One region of the Bacillus sp. ISL-75 genome, then DNA from elsewhere that is predicted to be linked to it. Evidence: riboswitches for the same ligand, from Rfam matches in the RefSeq annotation. Region 1 holds a riboswitch; each other region holds the start of a gene.
The links. Region 1 has a riboswitch for thiamine pyrophosphate ahead of thiM (hydroxyethylthiazole kinase). Riboswitches for the same ligand answer to the same signal wherever they lie in the genome.
Positions count from the first base shown of each region.

Region 2: another riboswitch for thiamine pyrophosphate. It lies ahead of thiC (phosphomethylpyrimidine synthase ThiC); the one in region 1 lies ahead of thiM (hydroxyethylthiazole kinase).
Region 3: another riboswitch for thiamine pyrophosphate. It lies ahead of tenI (thiazole tautomerase TenI); the one in region 1 lies ahead of thiM (hydroxyethylthiazole kinase).

Region 1 covers NZ_JAGGQX010000006.1:30,014-32,288, reverse strand. Annotated here, with positions in the region: gene dcuS (DcuS/MalK family sensor histidine kinase) at 1-1,058, shown strand, start outside; TPP riboswitch at 1,137-1,246, shown strand; gene thiM (hydroxyethylthiazole kinase) at 1,411-2,223, shown strand; gene thiD (bifunctional hydroxymethylpyrimidine kinase/phosphomethylpyrimidine kinase) at 2,239-2,275, shown strand, end outside.
Region 2 covers NZ_JAGGQX010000038.1:8,044-10,318, reverse strand. Annotated here, with positions in the region: gene J7E63_RS16060 (PQQ-dependent sugar dehydrogenase) at 1-150, opposite strand, end outside; gene J7E63_RS16055 (hypothetical protein) at 405-701, shown strand; TPP riboswitch at 758-872, shown strand; gene thiC (phosphomethylpyrimidine synthase ThiC) at 1,015-2,275, shown strand, end outside.
Region 3 covers NZ_JAGGQX010000072.1:13,447-15,721, forward strand. Annotated here, with positions in the region: gene thiO (glycine oxidase ThiO) at 1-584, opposite strand, end outside; gene tenI (thiazole tautomerase TenI) at 559-1,221, opposite strand; TPP riboswitch at 1,317-1,425, opposite strand; partial or broken gene J7E63_RS26055 (aldehyde dehydrogenase family protein) at 1,544-1,752, opposite strand; gene J7E63_RS26060 (FbpB family small basic protein) at 1,754-1,885, opposite strand; gene J7E63_RS29885 (CBO0543 family protein) at 2,175-2,275, opposite strand, start outside.

The sequences.
Region 1 (2,275 bases):
TAGGAATTCTAGTTGGGATTCTAGGAGCCCTTTTTCTAGCTAGAAAAATCAAAGCGATTCTTTTTGGACTTGAGCCGAGTGAGATGGCAAAATTGGTTGAGGAACGTAGTGCGATGCTCCAATCCACAAAGGAAGGAATTTTGGCAGTTGACCAGGATGCGTTTACCACTCTTGTAAATAATGAGGGGATCCGACTTCTTCAAAAAGCTGGCATTCATGGGTCCTTTTTAGGAAGAAAAGTGGATGACTACATGCCAAATTCTATGCTATCTTCTGTTCTAGAAACGGGGGAATCTCAATTAGACCAAGAACAAGAAATCAATCATATTACCATTTTAACCAATCGGGTTCCGGTGGTTGTCAAAGGAAAGATTGTCGGTGCGATTGCTACATTCAGAGAAAAAACCGAAATCAAGCAATTAGCTGAACAATTAACCGGTGTAAAGCTATACGCGGAAGCACTGAGAACCCAGTCACATGAATTCATGAATAAACTGCATGTAATATCAGGTTTAATTCATATGAAAGACTATCAAATGGTCTCGTCATATATTACCAAAATTGTCGATCACCAACAAACTGAAGTAGAATTTGTTGTCAGTCGTTTTAAAGATCCTGTTTTAGCAGGTTTTATTTTAGGAAAACTTAGCTTCGCTAGGGAAAATGGATGTGAATTAATCATTGATGGGGAAGGAAGTCTACCTGAACCACAGCAGCAGGAAATAACCCATGAAGTGGTAACGATTCTCGGGAATTTAATCGATAATGCACTAGATGCTGTTGCGGACCGTCCACATAAAAAAGTTACCTTAAGGTTTGACTTTTACGATGAAGTCCTAGCGTTGGAGGTCCATGATACAGGACAAGGAATCGATGAGGATGTAAGACATCGCTTATTTATCAAAGGGTATTCTACCAAGGGTGAAAATCGGGGAATCGGTTTATCATTGGTGCAGAGAAGCTTGGAAAAATTAAATGGACAGATAGAAATTCATTCCCAAAAAGATAAAGGGACAACATTTATTGTTACTTTCCCATATAAAAGCAAACAACAATAATAATGTTATGTTAACTGGTACTTTTTCCTTTACATTCTAGTACCATAGGAATATTATGTAGTTAATTAAATAAAGTATTAGATCTACTAGGGGTGCCCTGTAAACAGGCTGAGAGAAAATGGTGAAATTTTCAACCCTTCGGACCTGATCTGGATAATACCAGCGTAGGAAAGTAGCCAAGTGAATGTTAATTATTTCTTTGACTAACTAACCAGGTCCTTTTATGGATCTGGTTTTTTTATTTTGGCTGTTTAAAGGTCATTGTTTATTTTTAAAGCTAATTTGATGGAGCGGAAATCATCGGCCAAGTTTAACCGAACCTTTATTTTAAATAAGAAACGGGGAAATTGAGATGGAAAAAAACAGTTTGTATGAAACGTTGGAAGAAGTTAGAAAGGTTAACCCGCTTGTACATAATATTACTAATGTTGTCGTCACAAATTTTACAGCAAATGGGCTCCTTGCCCTTGGTGCCTCACCGGTTATGGCATATGCAGTTGAGGAAGTCGCAGATATGGCCAAGATTGCAAGTTCATTAGTATTGAACATTGGAACATTAAACCCACAGACAGTAGAATCGATGATCATTGCCGGAAAAGCGGCCAATGAATCCGGTGTTCCCGTCATTTTTGACCCGGTTGGTGCGGGGGCTACTCGATATCGAACCGAAACCGCGCAACGAATTATGAACGAGGTAAAAGTCTCTGTGATTAGAGGAAACGCAGCCGAAATTGCCAATGTGGTTGGTGAAAAGTGGGAAATCAAGGGCGTCGATGCTGGGGATGTAAAAGGAAATATCATTGAACTAGCTATTACTTCAGCACAAAAATTGAATGGACTTGTCGTCATCACTGGAAAAGAGGATGTCGTATCGGATGGGAAAACAACCTATGTCGTGTCAAATGGACATCCAATTTTAACGAAGGTGACAGGCACTGGCTGTTTATTAACCTCTGTGATTGGAGCGTTTGCAGGAGTGGAGAAGGACCTGCTTCAAGCTTCAGTGGCTGCTTTAACGTATTATGGAATCGCGGCAGAGAAGGCAGCAGCAAAAACAGTTGAAATGGGACCTGGAAGTTTCCAAATCGAATTCTTAAACCAATTAACTTTAGTTTCTTCCGAAGATATCATTTCACATGCTTCTGTTAAAAAATTCAATCGATAACTGGGGGTAATTTAAATGAAAAAAGCATTAACAATCGCTGGTTCTGATAGCG
Region 2 (2,275 bases), on a different contig from region 1:
ACTTGAGTTTCCTATGTAAAAGATCTCTCCTACCTGGGTTGCAATAAATAATCTTTCAATTGAGTCACCCGGAAGTATAGTTGATTTCAAAATAGTGGGTAAATTTATCTTGCTTACAATGGGCCGTAAACTAACCTTAATTTTTATCAACTAACTTTACCTCCTTCTTAATTGTTTTCTTTTTTAAGAATATGATTAGAACTGTTCTATTAGTACCAAATTAGGGCAGGGGAGTCTGACAACTATCCTGCTTACTTTAATAGAAGAAGAGATCGTCTATCAACCTGGTACTCTGGAATGTACAACGGGTGGAATGGAAAAAGAGCCAATTTTTTAGACTTGAAATGACCCAATAATTGTGATTTCATAATGAAGTAAACTTATAAAATGAAGGAGCGAGAAAGATGAAGTTTCCTAAAAAAATTATACTAGATTCTGTTGCCGAACGTAAAAACCATGAAAGTTACGGAATAGAATTTATTCAGGAACTTGGAAATGATGATGCTGGATATTCCGAGATGGTAGTAATTATTTTCAAATTCAAAGATAAATATTATAGTGTGGATATCCATCATGTAAATGGAGAAAACAATTACGACCATTGGGATGATGAAATAGATTGTCCAGAGGTAGTTAGGAAAGAGGCTATTCAATATTATTGGGAAGAAGTCAAACTATCTAAAACGACTATATCACTTTAAATAATATTATGTCTTTCATTTTAAACGATACTCATATATAATATAGCTAATTGAATATAAATAACTAGGGGAGCCCAATAAGTTGGGCTGAGAAAGAAACACGATGAAGTTTCTTGACTCTTGGGACCTGATCTGGATCATACCAGCGTGGGGAAGTTAGAATAGACAATCTTTACTACACCTATACTTCTGCATACATATTAGCCGGGTCCAACCATTTATGGTCCCGGCTTTTTGATGTACTTTTATAAGCTTTTCCACTTGTTATGTTCTGTATCTCGTCCTTTATATTCAAAAAAAGGAGAGATTTATTATGTCAACGAAATCATTAAACGAACAAAATATTTCCATCATGTCTAGTTTTCCAGGAAGTAAAAAAGTATATGTAACAGGTTCGAGATCCGACATTAAAGTGCCAATGCGTGAAATTGAGTTAAGCCCGACAACAGGTACGTTTGGTGAAGAGGAAAACCTTCCAGTACGCGTGTATGATACAAGCGGTCCTTATACGGATCTAAATTATTCTGTTGACATTTCAAAAGGTCTTCCTGCTATTCGAAGCACATGGATTCATGAACGAGCAGATGTTGAAGAATATGAAGGTCGAGAAATTAAGCCTGTAGATAATGGGTATAATGATGAAAATGATCCTCGTGCCAATCATAACGTGTTTCCGGGTTTGAAGCGCAAACCATTACGTGCAAAAAAAGGGAAAAATGTGACACAGCTTCATTATGCAAAAAAGGGAATTATTACTCCTGAAATGGAATTTATCGCAATAAGGGAAAATATGAAACCTGAATTTGTGCGTGATGAAGTTGCAAAAGGTCGAGCGATTATTCCTTCTAATATCAATCATCCAGAGTCAGAACCTATGATAATAGGACGTAATTTTCATGTTAAAATTAACGCGAATATCGGTAACTCTGCTGTTTCATCATCCATCGAACAAGAGGTTGAAAAAATGACATGGGCCACGCGTTGGGGTGCTGATAATATTATGGATCTATCAACGGGTAAAAACATTCATAAAACACGAGAATGGATTATTCGAAACTCAGCTGTTCCTGTCGGCACCGTCCCCATTTATCAAGCACTTGAAAAAGTAAATGGTGTTGCTGAAGATCTTACATGGGAAATTTACCGTGATACCTTGATTGAACAAGCGGAGCAAGGTGTTGATTACTTCACCATTCATGCTGGTGTTCTTTTACGATATGTTCCATTAACCGCAAAACGGTTAACAGGTATTGTATCCCGCGGTGGATCAATCATGGCACAATGGTGTTTACACCACCATAAAGAAAGCTTTTTATATACTCACTTTGAAGAAATCTGCGAAATAATGAAGTCTTATGATGTTGCATTCTCATTAGGGGATGGTTTACGTCCAGGGTCTATTGCAGATGCCAATGATGAAGCGCAGTTTGCAGAATTAGAGACTCTTGGAGAGCTAACAAAAATTGCTTGGGAACATGATGTACAGGTAATGGTTGAAGGACCTGGACACGTACCTATGCACCTAATTAAAGAAAATATGGATAAACAACTAGAAGTGTGTCAGGAAGCACCAT
Region 3 (2,275 bases), on a different contig from region 1:
ACCCCTTTAACTTGACCGTTTTCATAGACAAAAGACAGAACCTCCGTCTCTTCATATATTTTGGCACCAAAATGTTCCGCGGACTTTACAAAGGCTTGTGTTAACTTTGCTGGTTGCACATGCCCATCCTGAGGGAGATACATCCCTCCAGCTACACTTGGTGAAAGAGATGGTTCCAGCACACAAACTTCCGTTGCATCGAGCCAGGTTATTGTTGGATCCCATTTTTTTTGGAAGGTGACTTGTTTTTTTACTTCAATCGCTATTTCTTCGGTTTCGGCAATTTTCACCATTCCTTTATTCACATACTCAATATCAATTCCCGTATATTCAAATAACTCACTTGCGAGCGTTGAAAACATCGCTTGACTTTTTAAAGCTAGCTGGAATAAAGGACCGTCTTGTTCAAGCTCTGCTTGTGCTGCTAACATTCCGGCAGCCGCACTGGACGCTTGGCAAGCGACTCGTTCCTTCTCAATTATGACGACTTTTCTTCCCCTTTTTGCGAGCTGATAGGCAATCGAGGACCCGATAATTCCTCCTCCGATAATGGCCACATCAAATGAATTTTCCACTTTGTTCATCTCCATTTAATACATTTAGGTAAGCCTTAACTGCTGCTAATGGATCGTGAGCATCTAAAACTCCTGACATGACTGCGATCCCTTTTGACCCTGCTTGAAGTACCTGCCCCGTATTTTCAGGTGTGATCCCGCCGATGGCTATTACCGGGATGTCTAATTGGGTGAGCCTTGCTAATTCCTCTAGTCCTTTTGGGGTCTTACCCGGTTTTGATTGTGAAGGAAAGACATGGCCATATAGCACGTAATCAGCACCATTCTCTTTTGCTTGTTGTCCTTCCTCGTAGGAGTGGATGGAGTTCCCGAGCAAAAGCTGAGGAAAATTTTCTTTCACAAGCGCTGCATCTAAACTATGGAAGGCTAATTGAACTCCTCTAGCCCTTGTAACGTAGGCAACATCGACTCGGTCATTAATGATAATCTTTGATAGTGGGATGTTTTCATTTGTTAACCGTTGGACGGCTTGGAAAAGTTCCTTGGCTGTTTTTTGTTTTTCCCGCAAATGAATCGCGGTTATATATGGATGAATTTCGCTTACAATTTCACATAACTGTTCGATTGGCATTCTCCCATTGGAGATAATATGTAACTCTTTATCTTTTACACTAGTTGAAATACCCGTTCCCCCTTTTAAGCAGATTCCGAAGTTCGAAGGCCTAAAGTGAAAAACAAAAAACCACTTTCTTTAGGTAAGAAAGTGGTCGAAAATTCGAAATAGAAACATACGTTCTTCAAATATCCCGTTTTCCACTTCCCTACGCTGGTATTACCCAGATCAGGTTCATAGAGTCCCGAAGTAGTACTTCAATCTCAGCCCTTTAAAAAGGCACCTCTAGCGGAATTGCGTCATTTATTTAATTGTCATGTAATGATTTCCCTGCATGGATAATGTTAACACTTCAGGCAGAAATGTCAAATGTTTTTCTTTTTCAAAATTGAACGTGCATACTTGTCTGTTAGATTGCTGAAGTAAATTTACTTTTTATCGCCCCTTCAACTGCTAAATCAATGTCGGCATCATCAAATATATAAATGGTGCATGACCTCCCATCTCCATTGAAACACACTTAAGTGTATCTGCAGATTGTTTCACAAGTACCTTACCTACCTCTGTTGAACCGGTAAAAGTAATTTTTCGAACAGCTTCGCTTGCCATAAAAAAACTAGCTATATTAAGCTAGCTTTTTAACCTCATGGCGTTTTTCTATACGCTTTTCAATTTTTTCGATTGCTTGTTTATCTTTAAGTAATTCTTGCTTATTCTCTTTTATTAACTCTTCAAATGATTTTTTATGCTTACGCATTATAACACTCTTTTCTTTTTTAGATCGGTCTATTATAACATATCTGAATAATAAAACAATTCTGTTAGTTAAAAATAATAGAAAAATTAATTAGAATATTATTTTTCCTAATTAATTACCGACTAGCATAATTATATAAATTAAAGATGAATATATAATACACCCGCAAATTAACCCATAATATTCTACTTTCTTATTGAACAAACCTGCCATTTAACTGATTAAAGACCAAGAAAAATGGACTGTTGAAACAGTCCATCATTGTTCAATTCTTGCGCCCTATTCTTCCTTAAATATATCTTTCATTCCTGTTTATCAATTGCATAAGGAAACGGATGAACATCATTAGAAGGAAGGTGCTTATAAATGTGTATATCCATGTCCATGTAT